Regions from separate parts of the Serratia sp. ID 25-353 genome, predicted to be linked through region 4. Evidence: riboswitches for the same ligand, from Rfam matches in the RefSeq annotation. Region 4 holds a riboswitch; each other region holds the start of a gene.

Region 1 (4,576 bases), 2.0 Mb from region 4:
CCAAAGAGCTGGATCTGATCCTGCCGCTGCTGGCGGAGAACGGCATTCCGGTGATCGCCATCACCGGCGGCAAGGAGTCACCGCTGGCGCTGGCCGCGGCCTGCATGTTAGATATCGGCGTCGAGCGCGAAGCCTGCCCGATGGGGCTGGCGCCGACCTCCAGCGCGGTCAACACCCTGATGATGGGCGATGCCCTGGCGATGGCGCTGATGCGCCAGCGCGGTTTCAACGCGGAAGATTTCGCCCGCTCGCACCCGGGTGGCAGCCTGGGGGCGCGCCTGCTGAACCGCGTGCATCACCTGATGCGCACCGGCGATCGCCTGCCGCGCGTGAGCGAAAGCGCCAACGTGATGGAGGCGATGCTGGAGCTGAGCCGCACCGGGCTCGGGTTAGTGGCGGTCTGCGACGCACAGCAGCGGGTGGTGGGCGTGTTTACCGACGGCGACCTGCGCCGCTGGCTGGTGAAGGGCAACAGCCTGCAGGATCCGCTCAGCCCGGCGATCACCCGCCCCGGCTATCGGCTGCCGGAGCAGTGGCGCGCCGGCGAGGCGCTGGAAGCACTGCACGAACAGCACATCAGCGCGGCCCCGGTGGTCGATATGGACGGCGTGCTGGTGGGGGCGCTCAACCTGCACGATCTGCATCAGGCCGGCATCGGCTGATCAACGCCGGGGGCGCCATCACCGGCGCCCCCGGTCAGATCATTTCCAGTCGGGATTGTTCTCGAACTGCTGCTTCAGCAGCGCCTTCATGTCGTCATTCGGCTTGCCGAGCCACTGGTACTTGGCATACTTCTTCGGATGATCGACGGCTTCCGGCCGATCTTCCACTGCCACCCGCACGCCCCAGGCCTGGGATTTGTCCGCGCTGAACGCCACGATCAAAAAGTTGTTGCCGCAGTCGTGCGGCTTGCACAGGTTGCCGACCAGATACTCTTTGCCCTTCCAGTTCAGATTCTGCGCCGGCGTTGAGGTGCCGACGCCCTTACGCGCCCAACCCGGCATCCGCGCCTGGCCTTTCACCATGTTTTGCCAGCTGGCCTGATACCCCGGCTGCTGAATCAAATCCGACGTGGTGACGATCTGCTGGGCAAAGCTGCCCGCGCTGAAGCTGAGCAGTGCGCCGAAGAGGGCGCAACGCAGCGCCTGGTGTCCCGTCATAGTCCTTCTCCCTAGGTTAAATCAGGTTTCGCCCATAAAACCGGGCCTGAACTAGTCAGACCACGGTTGCGACAAAAAGTTGACTCACCACCAGGCATGGAAATGATGCACCGGCCCGATGCCGTGCCCCACCTCCAGCGTGTCCGCCTGTTGCAACGCTTGTTGCAGGTAGTCCTTGGCGGCGGCCACCGTAGCCGCCCAGTCGGCATGGCGCGGGCGCAGCGCCGCCAGCGCGGCCGAGAGCGTGCAACCGGTGCCGTGGGTGTGGCGGGTGGCGACGCGCGGCGCGGTAAAGCGCTGCTCGCCTTCGGCGGTAAACAGCCAGTCCGGGCTCTCGCTTTCGCTCAGGTGGCCGCCCTTCATCAGCACCGCCCGGCAGCCCATCGCCAGCAGCGCCCGCCCCTGCTCGCGCATCTGCGCTTCATCTTCTGCCGGCGCGCACGCCAGCAGCGCCGCTGCTTCCGGCAGGTTCGGCGTAATGATCGACACCCGCGGCAACAGCTCGCGTCGAATAGACGCCACCGCCTCCGGCGCCAGCAACGGATCGCCGCTTTTCGCCAGCATCACGGTGTCCAGCACCACGAACTCCGGCCGGTAATGGCGCAGCCGTTCGGCCACCGCCTGCACGATGTCGGCGTTGGCCAGCATGCCGATCTTGACGCTGTCGATGCGCACGTCGCTGAACACCGAGTCCAGCTGCGCGGCGACGAACGCCGGATCGATGTAATACACCGACTGCACGCCACGGGTATTCTGCGCCACCAGCGCGGTGATCACCGAGGTGCCGTAGGCGCCAAGCGCCGAGAAAGCCTTCAGATCGGCCTGAATGCCGGCACCGCCGCTGGGATCGGTGCCGGCGATGGTCAGGGCGTTAATGCGTTTCATCACAGATCCTCCCCGCGCAACTGATACAGGGCATCGAGGAACGCCGGCGTAAAGCTGCCCGGCCCGCCGGCCTGTCTGGCCGCGAGACCGCCGCAGTGGGACATCACCCGGCAGGCAGTCGCCACGTTGTCCAGGCGATCGCCCGGCAGGGCGCAAAACGCCGCCACGACCGCCGACAGCGCGCAGCCGGTGCCCACCACCCGCGTCATCAGCGGGGAACCGCCTTCGATCGCCCAGTCACGTTGGCCGTCGGTGACGTAATCCACCGCGCCGGTGACCGCCACCACCGCGCCGCTGCGCTGCGCCAGCTCACGCGCGGCGGGCAATGCCGCCAGCGAATCGTCGCCGCTGTCCACGCCGCGGCCGCTGGCCAGCAACCCGCTGAGCGCCATGATTTCCGAGGCGTTGCCGCGTATCGCCGCCGGTTTCTCGTCCAGCAGCTGTTTGGCGAAGGCGGTGCGGTAGGAGAGCGCGCCGACCGCCACCGGATCCAGCGTCCAGGGCTTGCCGGCCTGATTGGCGGCGGCCACCGCCGCCCGCATCGATTCGGCGCGCAGCGCATTGAGGGTGCCGACGTTGATCAGCAGGCCGTCGGCCAGCGCGCTGAACTGCGCCGCCTCTTGCGGCTCCACCACCATCGCCGGGGAGGCGCCGAGCGCCAGCAGCACGTTGGCGGTCAGCGATTGCACCACTTCGTTGGTCAGGCAGTGGATCAGCGGAGGCCGCTGTTGGAATTGGGTCAGACAGGCCGCGGCGCGCGCGCCGGGTAGTGCATCAGGTCGAGCGATCATATTCCTCCCAACCGGCGTTCAAGAAGGCGGCGCCGGCTGGGCGGCCGTGACTTCCCTACGCTGGCATTATCCAGATCAGGTAATACGGGTATTTCTCAGCCTTCACGTAGAAGGGCACCCCGAGTCATGAAAATCAATAGGTTGTGATCAACGTTGCGTTAATCCCTGCAGGGGATCATGCCAGCGGCGGCGTGGACAAACAAGCGAATAAATTGGCCCGGCAAGCATACGCCGCGCAATGCGCTATAGTGAGCACAAACCACCGGGAGATGCCATGCAGATAAGACCCTACCAAGAGACCGATCGCCCTTTCCTGCGCACGCTGTACCTGGCGTCGCGCAAGGCGGCGTTCGGCTGGCGCGATACCTCAAACTATCAGTTGGAAGATTTCGACGGCGCGACGCTGGGCGAAGCGATTTGGGTGGCGGAAGACGGCGGCGTGCTGCTGGGATTCGTCTCCGTCTACCGCGAGGACAACTTCATTCATAACCTGTATGTCGATCCCCATCAGCCGCCGCGCGGCGTCGGCAGTGCGCTGCTGCAGGCGGCGGAAGCTACCTTCACCGCCACCGGCTCGCTGAAATGCCTGGTGAAGAATGAAAAGGCGCTGGCGTTCTACCGCAAACACGGCTGGCGCATCATCTCTACCGGCAACGATGGCGAAGAAGATTATTACCTGATGCATTCGCCGGCCCGCTAACGCCGCCTTTCCCGTCACAGAACTCATTAATGATAATGGATTTCATTATCAGTTAAGCATACCCTTCCTTGTCTCTCTCGATGAACTCTGCAAGGAAGGTTATGCAACATCAAACGGATACTCGCTTCCCCGATGCCGCGGCGGCGGACTACGATCGCCGTATTCTGACCCTGGTGCCCGGCTATCAGTTTGCTCAGGCGCTGCTGACGGCGACGCTCGCGCAGACGCTGCCGAATGACGCCACGCTGTTGCTGGCCGGTTGCGGCACCGGCAGCGAACTGTCGGCGCTGGCCGCCGCCAACGCCAGCTGGCGTTTCAGCGCCGTGGAACCCTCCGCCGGCATGCTGGCGGCCGCGCGCGCCAAGGCTGAAGCCGCGGATTACGCACAACGGGTGAGCTTCCAGCCCACCTTGCTGCAACAAGCGCCGCAAACCCGCCACGACGCGGCGGTGTGCTCATTGGTGCTGCATTTTATCGCCGACGATGGCGCCAAACTGGAATTCCTGCAGCAGCTGGCGCAGCGCCTCTCCCCCGCCGCACCGCTGCTGCTGTTCGACTATCAACCGGATGGCCTGCCCGCCAGCCATTACCAACACTGGCTGCAAAGCGCCGGGCATTCGGCGGCGCAGGCGCAGGAGGTGATCGAACGCACCCGCCGCAACTGGCACCCGATGGCGGCGGCGCGCAGCCGTCTCCTCCTGGCGGAAAGCGGCTTCACCGCGCCTCAGCACTTGTGCGGTGCGCTGGGCTTCCAGCTTTCACTGCTCCACCGCCGCCGTTGATCCCGGCATCCCGCGCAGCGTCAGCCGCCAAAACAGCAGCGCGCTCAGGCTGACGCCCGCCCCCAGCCAGCAGACGCCGCTCCAGCCCGCCCAGGCATACATATGGGTGCCGGCAAAGGCGCCCAGCCCGCTGCCGACGGCGTAAAACAGCATGTAACAGCCCACCAGCCTGCTGTGTGACTGCGGGTGCGCGCTGAAGATCATGCTCTGGTTCAGCACGTGGATCGCCTGGCCCGCCAGATCCAGCAACACGATGCC
Region 2 (4,576 bases), 2.5 Mb from region 4:
TTCGTTCACCGCATCGCGGTGGGCGACGATGATCAGCTCGTCGTAGGCCGGCACGCCGTAATCTTCGACGTTGAACACCACCGGCGTCTTGCCCTGCAGCTTCAGCTCCAGCGCTTCGATGTTGCGGTAGCCGCCGATCACCGCATCGACCTGGCCCGCCAGCAGGGCGCTGGTTAGCTGGAAGTTGACGTTGATGAGCTTGATGTCCTGCGGCTTGAGGTGCTCGTGTTCGACCATGGTGGCCAGCGTCGCCTGTTCGATGCCGCTGACCGAGTAACCCACCGTTTTGCCCTTGAGATCCGCCGGCGACGTGATGTTTTTATCCAGCGCGATCACCGTATTCAGCGGCGTGTTGATCAGCGTGCCGACGCGCATCAGCGGCAGGCCCTGATCGGCGAAGAAATGCAGCTGCGGCTGATAGGTAATGGCGAGGTCGGCCTGTTTGGCGGCCACCAGCCGCGGCGGCAGCGCCGGATCGGACGGCGGCACGATCTTGACGTCCAGCCCTTCGGCCTTGAAGGCACCGATTTGCTCGGCCACCATAATCGGCGCGTGATCGGGGTTGATATACCAGTCGAGCACCAGCGTCAGCTTTTCGGCCGCGCCGGCCTGGCCGGTGATGGCGGCGCCGAGCAGCAGCCCGCAAACGGTTTGTTTGATCATGGTCGTTCCTTTATCCCTGGTTATGGTTGCAATCATCAGTCGTTTTCCGGCGCCCAGGCGATCAGGCGCCGCAGCAGCGCATCCACCGTAGCCCACAGCAGCACGGTCATCAGCACCAAAATAAACAGCGCGGCGAAGCAGACGTCGGTCTGCATGCGCGCGTTGGCGTTCAGCATCACGTAGCCCAGCCCTTCGGCCGAGCCCACCCATTCGCCGATGATGGCACCGATCGGCGCGACGGCGGCGGCCATGCGCAGGCCGGAGCCGAAGGCCGGCAGCGCTGCCATCAGCCGCACGTGCCGCAGCTGCGCCCAGCGGGAAGCGCGCATCGTGCGCGCCAGATCGAGATAGTCGTTGTTGACCCGCCGCAGCCCGTCGAAAAAGGCCGACACCACCGGGAAGAAAATCACCAGCACCGCCATCGCCACCTTGGCGCTCATGCCGAAGCCGAACCACAGCACCAGCAGCGGCGCCAGGGCGAACACCGGTATCGCCTGGCTGGTGAGCACCAGCGGCATCAGCCAGCGTTGCAGGCGCGGCGAGAAGATCATGCACAGCGCCAGCGCCGCGCCGAGCAGCACGCCCAGCGCCAGCCCGCTGACGATCTCCGAAGCGGTGACCAGCGTGTGCCAGGCGAGGTAGCCGCGCCCGTCCCACAGCGCCTGCGCCACCGCGCTCGGCGTGGGCAGCAGAAAGGCCGGAATGCCGCTTTGCGCCGCCAGCCACCACAGCAGCAGCAGGCCGACGAACACCGTCAGCCCGCGCCGTAGGCGGGTGAAGCCGCGCTCTTTGGCAATATTCATTGCGCGGCCCTCACCAGCTGTTGCAGCAGCTCGGCCTGGCTTCTCAGCAGGTCGGCGTCATCCGGCGCGCGCGGCGGTTGCCCGCTGATGCGGTGGGTGTCGTCGAGGCCCAGCGGCCAGGGCGACAGCACCAGCAGCCGGTGGCTCAGGCGGCAGGCCTCCATCGGATCGTGGGTGATCAGCAGCACGGTGTTTTGCGCCAGCAGTTCGGCGGCCAGGCTCTGGATCTCGGCGCGGGTAATGGCGTCCAGTGCGGAAAAGGGTTCGTCCATCAGCACGATCGGCTGGCGTTCGTAGAGCGTGCGGGCGATGGCGGCGCGCTGGCGCATGCCGCCGGACAGCGCGGCAGGCAGGCTGCGGCCATGAGAGGCCAGGCCCACGCGCTCCAGCAGGTGCGCCGCCCACGCCCGGTCCGGCGTTTCGCCGCGCAGCCGCGAGCCGAGGGCGACGTTCTCCTCGACGGTCAGCCACGGGTAGAGCAGGTCTTTTTGCCCCATGTAGGCGATGCGCCCGGTGACCGGCAGGCCGTCGCTGCCGGTCACCGTGCCCGAGGTAGCCCGTTCCAGGCCGGCGATGATCTTCAGCAGGCTGGTTTTGCCGGCGCCGCTGGCGCCGAGCAGGGCGACGAAGCTGCCACCGACGATGTCGAAGCTCAGCCGGTCGAAGACGATTTGCTGACCGAAACGCAGGCTGAGATTCCGCACCTGGATGCCGGGCGGGCGAAGCGGGGAGGTCATGAGGCGTTCAGCCCCATCTGCCAAAATGCCGATTCCAACTGGGTGGCGGTGGTGAAAATCTGCGCCAGCTCGGTGAGGCGGCCTTGTGCGCCGCGCTGGTGGCCGACGGTCTCGAGCAGCTCGATGGCGGCACGCACGCCGGCCAGATAGCCCGCGTCGCCGTAGTTGCGGATCCAGGAGGCGTAAGGATTGCCCTCCATTTGGGTGGCGGGATCGTGCAGCAGCCGCAGGCCGATTTCGGCATAGCCGGCCACGCAGGGCAGCAGGCCGGCCAGCAGATCGAGGGCGTCGCCGGCATGGCCGATATCCAGTACGTAGCGGGTGTAGTTCATGGTCTCCGCCGCTTCCGGCTGGGCGGCGATCTGCGCTTCGCTCAGCCCCCATTCGGCGCAGTAGGCGACGTGCAGCGGCAGTTCGGCGACGATGCCGTTGAGCGACGCAGTGGCGGCGCGCATCTCCGGCAGGGTGCGCAGCTTGCTGACCAGCAGCGCGTAGGCGCGGGCGAAGTGCAGCAGGAACAGGTAGTCCTGGGTCAGGTAGCGGCGAAAAGCGCGTTCGGGCAAGGTGCCGGCGGCCAGCTGCTGCAGAAACGGGTGATCGACGTAATCTTGCCAGTGGCTGCCGGCATGTTGGCGCAACCGGCCGTAAAGACCGCTTTCGAACAGGGTGGTGATGGACATGGGACCTCCTTGAGTCAGTGGAGATCCGGGCACGCTGGGGTATGAACAGGCAACGGGTGAGAGCGTTGTTGCCTAACCGTCCCTTCGCTGGCATGACCCAGATCAGGTTCAAAGGGTTCGGCTTGCGCCATCTCAGCCCGTAACAGGACACCCCTCGGAGCTGCTTGTTATACGACATTTGTTTTTTGATTACAATCGCCGGGCGGCGCGGCGGCAATCGGTTCGTTTAGTGCGATCGGGGGCGATTTTGCTGGCGCAGAGCGCGCGATTTTTGTCACTGTAGGCCGATGATTTTGCCTTTGAGGACGATTCCCGATGAAAAAGATTGGTTTTCTCTCGTTTGGCCACTGGTCGCCTTCCGCCCAGTCCGGCACCCGTTCCGCAGCGGATGCGCTGCTGCAGTCCATCGATCTGGCGGTCGCCGCCGAAGATCTGGGGGCGGACGGCGCCTATTTTCGCGTACACCACTTTGCACGCCAGCTGGGGTCGCCGTTCCCGCTGCTGGCCGCCATCGGCGCCAAAACCCAACGCATCGAGATCGGCACCGGCGTGATCGACATGCGTTATGAAAACCCGCTGTACATGGTGGAAGACGCCGGCGCGGCGGATCTGATCGCCGGCGGGCGGCTGCAGCTCGGCATCAGCCGTGGCTCGCCGGAGCAGGTGATCGACGGCTGGCGCTATTTCGGCTATGCCCCGGCCGACGGCGAGACCGACGCGGACATGGCCCGCCGCCATACCGAAGTGTTCCTGGAAGCGCTGCGCGGCGAAGGGTTCGCCGAACCCAATCCGCAGCCGATGTTCCCGAATCCGCCTGGGCTGCTGCGGCCGGAGCCGTTTTCCGCCGGGCTGCGCGATCGCATCTGGTGGGGCGCCGGTTCGAACGCCACCGCTGTCTGGGCGGCGAAGCTGGGCATGCACCTGCAAAGCTCGACGCTCAAGAACGACGAGACCGGCGAACCCTTCCACATCCAGCAGGCCAAGCAGATCCGCGCCTACCGCGCCGCCTGGCAAGAGGCCGGCCACACGCATGAGCCGCGGGTTTCCGTGAGCCGCAGCATCTTCGCGCTGGTGGATCAGCGGGATCGCAACTACTTCGGCGGCGGTGGCAAGGAGGGCGATCAGCTCGGATATATCGACGCGCAGACCCGGGCGATCTTCGGCCGCAGCTATGCCGCCGAGCCGGACGTGCTGATCAAGCAGCTGGCGCAGGACGAGGCCATCGCCGAAGCGGATACGCTGCTGCTGACCGTACCTAACCAGCTGGGCGTGGATTACAACGCCCACGTCATCGAATCGATTTTAACCCATGTCGCGCCGGCGCTCGGCTGGCGCTAAACGGAGGAATGGCATGTCACGCATTTTCATTACCGGCTCGGTAGACGGGCTGGGCCGCGCCGCCGCGCAAACGCTGTTGGACGAAGGGCATCAGGTGATTTTGCATGCGCGTGAGCCCGGCCGTCTGGACGCGGTGCGCGATCTGCTGGATCGCGGTGCGCAGGCGGCGATTGGCGATCTGTCCGATGTGCAGCAGATCCGGCAGCTTGCCGAGCAGGTCAATCGCCTTGGCCGCCCGGACGCGGTGATCCACAACGCCGGTATGTTTACCGGGCCGCAGGTGATGCCGGTGAACGTCGTTGCGCCCTACCTGCTGACGGCCCTGATCGAGCGCCCCAAGCGCATCGTCTACCTG
Region 3 (4,576 bases), 440 kb from region 4:
TCGCCATATTGTCGCAGCAATCCAGCACCAGGTCGGCGCGGGCGACTGCGTCGCGCAGCGCTTGCCCCTGCAGCCGCTGCGCCAGCGGGATGGATTCTACCAACGGGTTCAATGCCTGCAGGTGGCGTTGCGCCAGCGCCGCCTTGCCGGTGGCGGTATCGGCGCTGCGGTAGAGAATTTGCCGCTGCAGGTTGGTGACGTGCAGCTGGTCGTCGTCGGCCAGCAGCAGCGTGCCGACGCCGGCGGCGGCCAGATACAGCGAAGCCGGGGAACCGAGCCCGCCTAAACCGACGATCAGCACCGTGGCGCGCTTGAGTTTCTCCTGGCCTTCCGGGCCGACGTCCTCCAGCAGCAGCTGACGGCTGTAGCGCAGGAATTCCTGATCGTTAAGCATCGTTCGGATCCTCGCCTTCGATCAGCCGCAGCAGCTCGGCCGTCGCCGCGCGCCAGTCCGGCGCCTGGGTGATGGCGCTGACCACCGCCACGCTGCCGACGCCGCACGCCAGCACCGCCGGTACGCGATCGATGCTGATCCCGCCGATCGCTACCGTCGGGTAATCCGCCAAATCGGCGATATGGCGCTTCAACTCCGTCAGCCCCTGTGGCGCCGAAGGCATGTCTTTGGTCTGGGTAGGGAAGATGTGCCCCAGCGCGATGTAGGACGGTTTCACCGCCAGCGCGCGCGCCAGCTCGGCGTCGTCATGGGTGGATACGCCCAGCCGCAGCCCGGCGCGGTGGATGGCCGCCAGATCGGTGGTATCGAGATCTTCCTGGCCCAGATGTACGCCGTAGGCGCCGTGTTTGATCGCCAGCCGCCAGTAGTCGTTGATGAACAGCCGCGCCTGATAACGCTGGCCCAGCGCGATGGCGGCGGCGATATCCTCTTCGACCTGCTCGTCAGGCAGATCCTTGATGCGCAGCTGGATCGTGGTGACGCCGGCCTCCAGTAGGCGAGCGATCCACGCCACGCTGTCGACGACCGGGTAAAGCCCCAGCTTGTGGGGCGTAGCCGGGAAGGGGGTCGTGATATCAGTCATTGCTTGTCTCCTCTTGCAGGGTGCCGGCGCTGTGATACAGCTCGCTGCCGCGGGCGCGGAACTCGGCGGACATTTTCTCCATGCCGGTCAGCTGTACTTCGATCGGCTTGGCGGCTTCCTGGGCGGCGGCGTAGTCGCGCACCTCCTGCGAAATTTTCATCGAGCAGAATTTCGGCCCGCACATCGAGCAGAAGTGGGCGACCTTGCCGGATTCCTGCGGCAGGGTTTCGTCGTGATAGGCGCGCGCGGTGGCCGGATCGAGCGCCAGATTGAACTGATCTTCCCAGCGGAATTCGAAACGCGCCTTGGACATGGCGTTATCGCGGATCTGCGCGCCCGGATGGCCTTTGGCCAGATCGGCGGCGTGAGCGGCGATCTTGTAGGTGATCAGGCCCTGTTTGACGTCCTCTTTGTTCGGCAGGCCGAGGTGCTCTTTCGGCGTGACGTAACACAGCATGGCGCAGCCGAACCAGCCGATCATTGCCGCGCCGATGCCGGAGGTGAAATGGTCATAGCCCGGGGCGATATCGGTGGTCAGCGGGCCGAGGGTGTAGAACGGCGCTTCGTGGCAGTGTTCCAGCTCTTCGGTCATGTTGCGGCGGATCATCTGCATCGGCACGTGGCCCGGGCCTTCGATCATCACCTGCACGTCGTATTCCCAGGCGATTTTGGTCAGCTCGCCCAGCGTATGCAGCTCGGCGAACTGGGCTTCGTCGTTGGCGTCCTGAATCGAGCCGGGGCGCAGGCCGTCGCCGAGCGACAGCGAAACGTCGTAGGCGGCGCAGATCTCACAGATTTCACGGAAATGCTGATAGAGGAAGTTTTCCTGATGGTGCGACAGACACCATTTGGCCATGATCGAGCCACCGCGCGACACGATGCCGGTCAGGCGTTTGGCGGTCATCGGCACGTAGCGCAGCAGCACGCCGGCGTGGATGGTGAAGTAGTCGACCCCTTGCTCCGCCTGTTCCAGCAGCGTATCGCGGAACATCGCCCAGGTGAGGTTTTCCGCCACGCCGTTGACCTTCTCGAGTGCCTGGTAGATCGGCACGGTGCCGATGGGCACCGGGCTGTTGCGCAGGATCCACTCGCGGGTTTCGTGAATATAGCGACCGGTGGAGAGATCCATCACGGTGTCCGCGCCCCAGCGGGTGGACCACACCAGCTTCTCCACCTCTTCTTCGATCGACGACGTGACCGCCGAGTTGCCGATATTGGCGTTCACCTTCACCAGGAAATTGCGGCCGATGATCATCGGCTCCGCCTCCGGATGGTTGATGTTGGCGGGAATGATGGCGCGGCCGGCGGCCACTTCCTGACGCACGAACTCCGGCGTGATGTTGTCCGGCAGGTTGGCGCCCCAGCTCTGGCCCGGATGCTGGTGGCGCAATACCTCGCCGCGAATGCGCTCGCGCCCCATGTTTTCACGGATGGCGATGAACTCCATCTCCGGGGTGACGATACCGGCGCGGGCATAGTGCAGCTGGGTCACGCACTTGCCCGGCAGCGCCCTGCGCGGCAGCGGCAGATGCTCGAAGCGCAGGTGATCCAGCCCCTCGTCCGCCAGCCGCTGTTGGGTGAAGCCGGAGCTGGCGCCGCTGAGGGTGGCGGTATCGCCGCGCGCGTCGATCCAGTCGGCGCGCAGCTTGGCCAGGCCGGCGTGTACGTCGAGCTCGGCCTGCGGATCGCCGTAGGGGCCGGCGGTGTCATACACCGGGATCGCCTCGTTGGGTTCATACTGCGGGTGGTCTTTGCTGCCGCCAAGCAGGGTCGGGCTGAGCTGAATTTCGCGCATCGGCACCTGGATATCGCTGCGCGAGCCTTGCAGATAGATGCGGCGTGAGTTCGGGAAAGCCATGCCTTGCAGGGTGTCGATAAACTGCTGGGCGGCTTCGCGTTGCGCTTTACGGGCGCGCGGTGGATTAACGTTAGACATAGCAAGTTCCTACCAGTGTGTTGGGTTGGGAAAGTTGCTTGTCTGGAGCTCGGAGGGAGTAATGATGGTGGCCGATCAGGCAGGGCGCCCACAAGGGGAAGGCCGTGCCTGTGGCGATAGATTACTCTTGTTCCCTTCGCGGGTATTAACCCGATCAGGTTCCGCGGATCCCGAATTAACGGTCTCAGCCTGGCTGATTCGATGAACAAATCAGGCGCTAGGCACTCCGACAAGATGCCCCCCAGTATAGGAGGGATAAGAAAAAAAACTATAAAATTTTAACGCGCCGGATCCAGCGTCTGGTCCGGCAGCGGTTGCTGTGCGGCTTCCGCCTCCAACTGGATCAGCTTATCTTCCAGCGCAAAGCGCGCCGCCAGCGTTTCGCCGATATCCGACAAGGCCTGGTGGAATTCCAGACAAACCTCCTGATCGATATCCACTTCGGTATAGCGATCGTGGAACGCCATGATCTGTTCGGTATTGGCCCACAGCTTGGGGTAGATGTTCACCGCCAGCGACATTTTCGGACTGGCTGCGCCTTCCACTTGTTTGATAATTCTGTCATAGATATGAAAATGCCCTGCGGAGAGGTAATCCACCAGGTTGTGGCAAAAGTTCTCCAGCGCTTTTTCATTCAGCGGCGTATGCTTTTCTTTATTCGGTTTGAGGCCTACCAGCGTGCAGTAGGCGACCAGCAACTGTTTGCGGGCCTGAAGCCATTGATCAACTAATTCATTACTACCGCCAACGCGCTGAGTCAGCCTTTCCAAACGGTTGAGCATGTTTGACTCCGTGTAAGTAATAAAAGTAACCGGTAAGTTATTAAAATATAACAAAGCCGATTCGTAGAGTGCCAGTGAAGCTGAGGTTGTGCAACAACGATATGGAACTTGCATTAACGGGCAATGAAAACGGCTGGTGGATTGTCAGCCATGAAAGCAAACTTTGGTTACCGAACGGTGAATTGCCGTCGGGGACTGCCGCCGCTCTTGGGCTGCGGGGCCACATGGCGCGCACCATCGGTGAATGGGAGGGCGCGCCGGTCTGGCTGGTGCGCCAGGCGATGCCGCGGGAGATGGGCTCGGTGCGTCAGCTGTTGGATCAGGATCGCGGTCTGTTCCAGCTTGCCGGGCGCGGCGTGCAGCTGGCGGATTTCTACCGTTCCCATCGCTACTGCGGCTACTGCGGCCATGAGATGCACCTCAGTCGCTCCGAAAGCGCCTGCCTGTGCGGCCACTGCAAAGAGCGGTACTATCCGCAGATTGCACCCTGCGTAATCGTCGCCATTCGGCGCGAGGATCAGATCCTGCTGGCGCAACACGTGCGTCATCGCGGTGGCATCCACACGGTGCTGGCCGGCTTCGTCGAAGTGGGCGAAACGCTGGAACAGGCGGTGGCGCGTGAAGTGATGGAAGAGAGCAATATCGAAATCAAGAACCTGCGCTACGTCACTTCACAACCCTGGCCGTTCCCGCACTCGCTGATGATGGCCTTTATGGCCGATTACCATCAGGGTGACATTCGTCACGATCCCAAGGAGCTGCTCAACGCCGGCTGGTATCGCTACGACCAATTGCCGCTGTTGCCGCCGCCCGGCACCGTG
Region 4 (4,576 bases):
GGTGTCGGAGCGCTTGGCCAGCAGGAAACTGACGACGATGCCGGCCACCGCGTTGGCGGTGTAAAACAGCCCGACCCACAGCGGCCGCACCTTGACCTCGGTGGTCAGAAACAGGCTGAGCGTCGGCGTCAGCAACGCGCCGGCGATGCCGGAGAGGAAAGCGATCAGCAGGAATGCGGCAAAGATGGGGTTAATGCGCAGTGACAACCGGCTCAGGCGTTGCATATCGTCTTCCCTGACCTCAAAGCAGAAGAAAGAACCTTAGGCCACGGCGAGAAAAATGCAAGCGCATCGCCATGACCACGCATAAAAAAACCAGTGGGTCGCCCCACTGGCTGGTGAAACAGCACCATTACTCAGAAATTGGTTGCCGCGGCCCCTACAGGTGCTCGCGATACTGCTTATCGGTCATCTCTTTAATGTCCCATTGTGTCAGGTGCGCCAGCATCGCCAGCCGCGCCTGTTCGGGCACCACGCTCAGCCAGTCGGCGCGCTGGCGGCGCACCGCACTGAAGTAGCGCTGATAGAACTGTCTGGATAAGAAAGCTTTCATGATTACGCCCTCCCCTTTCATTGATGAAAATTATCGGCGTAATATAGGGAAAAAAAAATTGACGAGTTGAGGCAGGAGCGTTCCTCTTTTATGTCCACGTCCCGATTGCAGCAGCAGTTCATCCGTCTGTGGCAGCGCTGCCACGGTGAAACCACCGACACTACGCTGCAGGCGCTGGCGGAGGTGCTCAGCTGCTCGCGCCGCCACGTGCGCTCCCTGCTGAGCGCCATGCAGCGGGAAGGCTGGCTCACCTGGCAGGCGGAGTCGGGGCGCGGCAAGCGCTCGCGGTTAACCTTCCACTACACCGGCCTGGCGCTGCAGCAACAACGGGCCGAGGAGCTGCTGGAACAGGACCGCATCGATCAGTTGGTGCAGCTGGTGGGCGACAAAAACGTGGTGCGCCAGATGCTGCTGTCGCAGCTGGGCCGCAGCTTCCGCCAGGGGAAACACATCCTGCGGGTGCTCTACTACCGGCAGCTGTACAACCTGCTGCCCGGCTCGGCGCTGCGGCGTTCGGAGACCCATTTGGCGCGCCAGATCTTCAACGGCCTGACGCGCATAAATGAGGAAAACGGGGAACTGGAGTCCGATCTGTCTCACCATTGGCAGGCGCTGACCCCGCTGCACTGGCGGTTTTACCTGCGCCCGGCGATCCATTTTCATCATGGCCGCGAGCTGGAGATGGCGGACGTCATCACTTCCCTCTCGCGTCTGACCTCGCAACCGCTGTTCTCGCATATCGAGAGCGTCACCTCGCCGACGCCGTTCGTTATCGACGTGCAGCTGCGCAGCCCCGACCACTGGCTGCCCTGGCTGCTGGGCAGCGTGCAGGCCATGATCCTGCCGCGCGAATGGCGTGAACTGCCGGATTTCGCCCGCCATCCGGTCGGCACCGGCCCCTACCGCATGGTGCGCAACCATCCCAGCCAGATGAAGATCCACGCCTTCGACGACTATTTTGGCTACCGGGCGCTGATCGACGAGGTGAACATCTGGGTGCTGCCGGAGTTTTCCGAAGAGCTGGTGCACTCCGGCGTGCAGCTGCAGGGCGATGAAACCGGCAACAGCGAGCTGGAAAGCCGGCTGGAAGAGGGTTGCTATTTCCTGCTGTTCGATCAGCGTTCACCGCTGGCCGTCGACCCCGCCATTCGCAGTTGGCTGTGCGAATTGATCAACCCCATTTCGCTGCTGAGCCACGCCGGGCCGCTCTACCAGCGCTATTGGTCGCCGGCGTACGGCCTGCTGCCGCGCTGGCACCACAACCGCACGCTGGCGCAGCAGCCCAAGCCCGCGGGCCTGACCGAACTGACGATGACCCACTTCAATGAACATTCGGAGTTTCACGCCATTCGCCAGGCGATCGAACCGCTGCTGGCGCAGCACGGCATCCGTCTGATCGTGCAAAGCGTGGATTATGCCACCTGGCACCAGGGCGACGCGCGCAGCGATCTGTGGCTCGGCAGCGCCAACTTCTATCTGCCGCTGGAGTTTTCGCTGTTCGCCACGCTGTACGAACTGCCGCTGATGCAGCATTGCATGAACGAAGATCTGGCGCAGGACGCAGCGCTGTGGCGCGCCAACCGCTTGCCGCTGGCCGAGTTCTGCCAGCGTCTGGTCAGCAACCACCAGCTGCATCCGCTGTTCCACCACTGGCTGCAGCTGCACGGCCAGCGCAGCATGCGCGGCGTGCGGATGAACACCCTCGGCTGGTTCGACTTCAAGTCCGCCTGGTTTGCCCCGCCGGAGGCATAAGCGCCTTTCGCCCGGGTCGGTTAATCTTTACAATAGCGCCGTCTCAACGGGGTGCGGTAAGTCGGGCCACGTGATAAGCCCGATTTTCCGCTGAGAGCACACCCGTCGAACCTGATCCGGTCAATACCGGCGGAGGGATTTGAGCCCAGCGAACCGGCGACGCCGCCTCGCCCCCTCAGATGCCCTTGCCCCCTTATTTTTCAGGAGTGCAACGTGGTCAAAACATTTCTGCCCTGCTTATTGCTGCTGTGTGCCGCGCCGGTGTTGGCCAAGCCGACGCTGACGGTTTACACCTACGATTCCTTCGCCGCCGACTGGGGCCCAGGCCCGGCGGTGAAAAAAGTCTTTGAAGCCGAGTGCGACTGTGAACTGAAGTTCGTCGCGCTGGAAGACGGCGTCTCGCTGCTGAACCGCCTACGCATGGAAGGCAAGAACAGCGCCGCCGACGTGGTGCTGGGGTTGGACAACAACCTGTTGCAGGCGGCGCAGCAAACCGGCCTGTTCGCGCCGAGCGGCGTCGACACCGCCAAACTGACGGTGCCGGGCGGCTGGCAGGACGCGACCTTCGTGCCATACGACTACGGGTACTTCGCCTTCGTCTACAACAAAGAAAAACTGAAGAACCCGCCAAAAAGCCTGCAGGAGCTGGTCAGCGGCGATCGCAACTGGAAAGTGATCTACGAAGATCCGCGCACCAGCACGCCGGGCCTCGGCCTGCTGCTGTGGATGCAAAAAGTGTATGGCGACAAGGCGCCGGCCGCCTGGCAGCAACTGGCGAAGAAAACCGTCACCGTCACCAAAGGCTGGAGCGAAGCCTACGGCCTGTTCCTGAAGGGCGAAGGCGATCTGGTGCTCAGCTACACCACCTCTCCGGCCTATCACCTGATCGAAGAGAAAAAAGATCTCTACGCCGCCGCCACGTTCAGCGAAGGGCACTACCTGCAGGTGGAAGTGGCGGGCAAGCTGAAGGCCGCCAAACAGCCTGAGCTGGCGGAGCGTTTCATGCAGTTCATGGTGACACCGGCGTTCCAAAACGCCATCCCGACCGGCAACTGGATGTACCCGGTGATCAACACCCCACTGCCCGTCGGCTTTGAGCAGATGAACGTGCCGCAGACCGCGCTGCAATACAGCGCCGAAGAGGTGGCCAAACAACGCGGCGGTTGGATCCGGGCATGGCAAACCGCCGTCAGCCGCTGATCCCCCGCTGGCTCTGGCCGGGGCTGTTGGCCGCCGGCGTGATCCTGCTGGTCGCCGCGCTGGCGATGGGCTCGCTGTGGCGTCACGCGCCGGACAGCGACTGGCGCGGCCTGTGGCAGGACAGCTACCTTTGGCACGTGGTGCGCTTCACCTTTTGGCAGGCGCTGCTGTCGGCGCTGATTTCGGTGCTGCCCGCCGTTCTGCTGGCGCGCGCGCTCTATCGCCGCCGCTTCCCCGGCCGGCAGCTGCTGCTGCGGCTGTGCGCCATGACGCTGGTGCTGCCGGTGCTGGTGGCGGTGTTCGGCCTGCTCAGCGTCTATGGGCGCCAAGGCTGGCTGGCGACGCTGTGCGGCTGGCTGGGCATCGAATATGGCTTCTCGCCCTACGGTCTGCAGGGCATTCTGCTGGCGCACCTGTTCTTTAACCTGCCGCTGGCCACCCGCCTGTTGCTGCAGGCGCTGGAGAATATCCCGGTGGAGCAGCGCCAGCTGGCCGCCCAGCTGGGCATGAATGGCTGGCAGCAGTTCCGCTTCGTCGAATGGCCGGCGCTGCGCCGCCAGATCCTGCCGAGCGGCGCATTGATCTTCATGCTGTGCTTCGCCAGCTTCGCCACCGTGCTGTCGCTGGGCGGCGGGCCGCAGGCTACCACCATCGAACTGGCGATCTATCAGGCGCTGAGTTACGACTACGATCTGGGTCGCGCCGCCATGCTGGCGCTGATCCAGTTAAGCTGTTGTCTGGGGCTGGTGTTGATCAGTCAGCGCCTGAGCCAGGTATTGCCGGTGGGGCATACCCACGCCCAGCGCTGGCGCAATCCGGAAGACAGCCTGTGGCGACGCGTCGGCGATTTTCTGCTGATCGCCGCCGCGCTGTTGCTGCTGCTGCCGCCTCTGCTGGCGGTGATCGCCGACGGCGCCAATCAGGCCGTCGTCAGCGTGCTGCGCCAGCCGGTGCTGTGGCAGGCGCTGTTCACGTCGCTGCGCATCGCCCTCGGCGCCGGGCTGTTGTGCGTGGCGCTCACGATGCTGCTGCTGTGGAGCAGCCGCGAGCTGAAGCTGCGGCAGCACCTGC

What was found. Region 4 has a riboswitch for thiamine pyrophosphate ahead of thiB (thiamine ABC transporter substrate binding subunit). Riboswitches for the same ligand answer to the same signal wherever they lie in the genome.
Region 1: it holds a riboswitch for thiamine pyrophosphate, as region 4 does, so the genes downstream of both, thiM (hydroxyethylthiazole kinase) here and thiB (thiamine ABC transporter substrate binding subunit) in region 4, are expected to answer to the same signal.
Region 2: it holds a riboswitch for thiamine pyrophosphate, as region 4 does, so the genes downstream of both, ACYF6X_RS04605 (TenA family protein) here and thiB (thiamine ABC transporter substrate binding subunit) in region 4, are expected to answer to the same signal.
Region 3: it holds a riboswitch for thiamine pyrophosphate, as region 4 does, so the genes downstream of both, thiC (phosphomethylpyrimidine synthase ThiC) here and thiB (thiamine ABC transporter substrate binding subunit) in region 4, are expected to answer to the same signal.

Annotation. Positions count from the first base shown of each region.
Region 1 covers NZ_CM139236.1:429,724-434,299, reverse strand. The annotation lists gene gutQ (arabinose-5-phosphate isomerase GutQ) at 1-662, shown strand, start outside; gene ACYF6X_RS02000 (inhibitor of vertebrate lysozyme family protein) at 702-1,160, opposite strand; gene thiD (bifunctional hydroxymethylpyrimidine kinase/phosphomethylpyrimidine kinase) at 1,245-2,045, opposite strand; gene thiM (hydroxyethylthiazole kinase) at 2,045-2,836, opposite strand; TPP riboswitch at 2,872-2,968, opposite strand; gene ACYF6X_RS01985 (GNAT family N-acetyltransferase) at 3,111-3,536, shown strand; gene ACYF6X_RS01980 (methyltransferase) at 3,638-4,318, shown strand; gene ACYF6X_RS01975 (MFS transporter) at 4,295-4,576, opposite strand, start outside.
Region 2 covers NZ_CM139236.1:972,210-976,785, forward strand. The annotation lists gene ACYF6X_RS04590 (ABC transporter substrate-binding protein) at 1-663, opposite strand, end outside; gene ACYF6X_RS04595 (ABC transporter permease) at 699-1,466, opposite strand; gene ACYF6X_RS04600 (ABC transporter ATP-binding protein) at 1,463-2,203, opposite strand; gene ACYF6X_RS04605 (TenA family protein) at 2,200-2,883, opposite strand; TPP riboswitch at 2,946-3,048, opposite strand; gene ACYF6X_RS04610 (LLM class flavin-dependent oxidoreductase) at 3,199-4,221, shown strand; gene ACYF6X_RS04615 (SDR family NAD(P)-dependent oxidoreductase) at 4,235-4,576, shown strand, end outside.
Region 3 covers NZ_CM139236.1:3,934,407-3,938,982, reverse strand. The annotation lists gene ACYF6X_RS18995 (HesA/MoeB/ThiF family protein) at 1-394, opposite strand, end outside; gene thiE (thiamine phosphate synthase) at 387-1,037, opposite strand; gene thiC (phosphomethylpyrimidine synthase ThiC) at 1,030-2,973, opposite strand; TPP riboswitch at 3,088-3,212, opposite strand; gene ACYF6X_RS18980 (Rsd/AlgQ family anti-sigma factor) at 3,252-3,755, opposite strand; gene nudC (NAD(+) diphosphatase) at 3,857-4,576, shown strand, end outside.
Region 4 covers NZ_CM139236.1:3,493,866-3,498,441, forward strand. The annotation lists gene ACYF6X_RS16915 (sugar efflux transporter) at 1-225, opposite strand, end outside; gene sgrT (glucose uptake inhibitor SgrT) at 380-553, opposite strand; gene sgrR (HTH-type transcriptional regulator SgrR) at 644-2,305, shown strand; TPP riboswitch at 2,343-2,461, shown strand; gene thiB (thiamine ABC transporter substrate binding subunit) at 2,519-3,505, shown strand; gene thiP (thiamine/thiamine pyrophosphate ABC transporter permease ThiP) at 3,481-4,576, shown strand, end outside.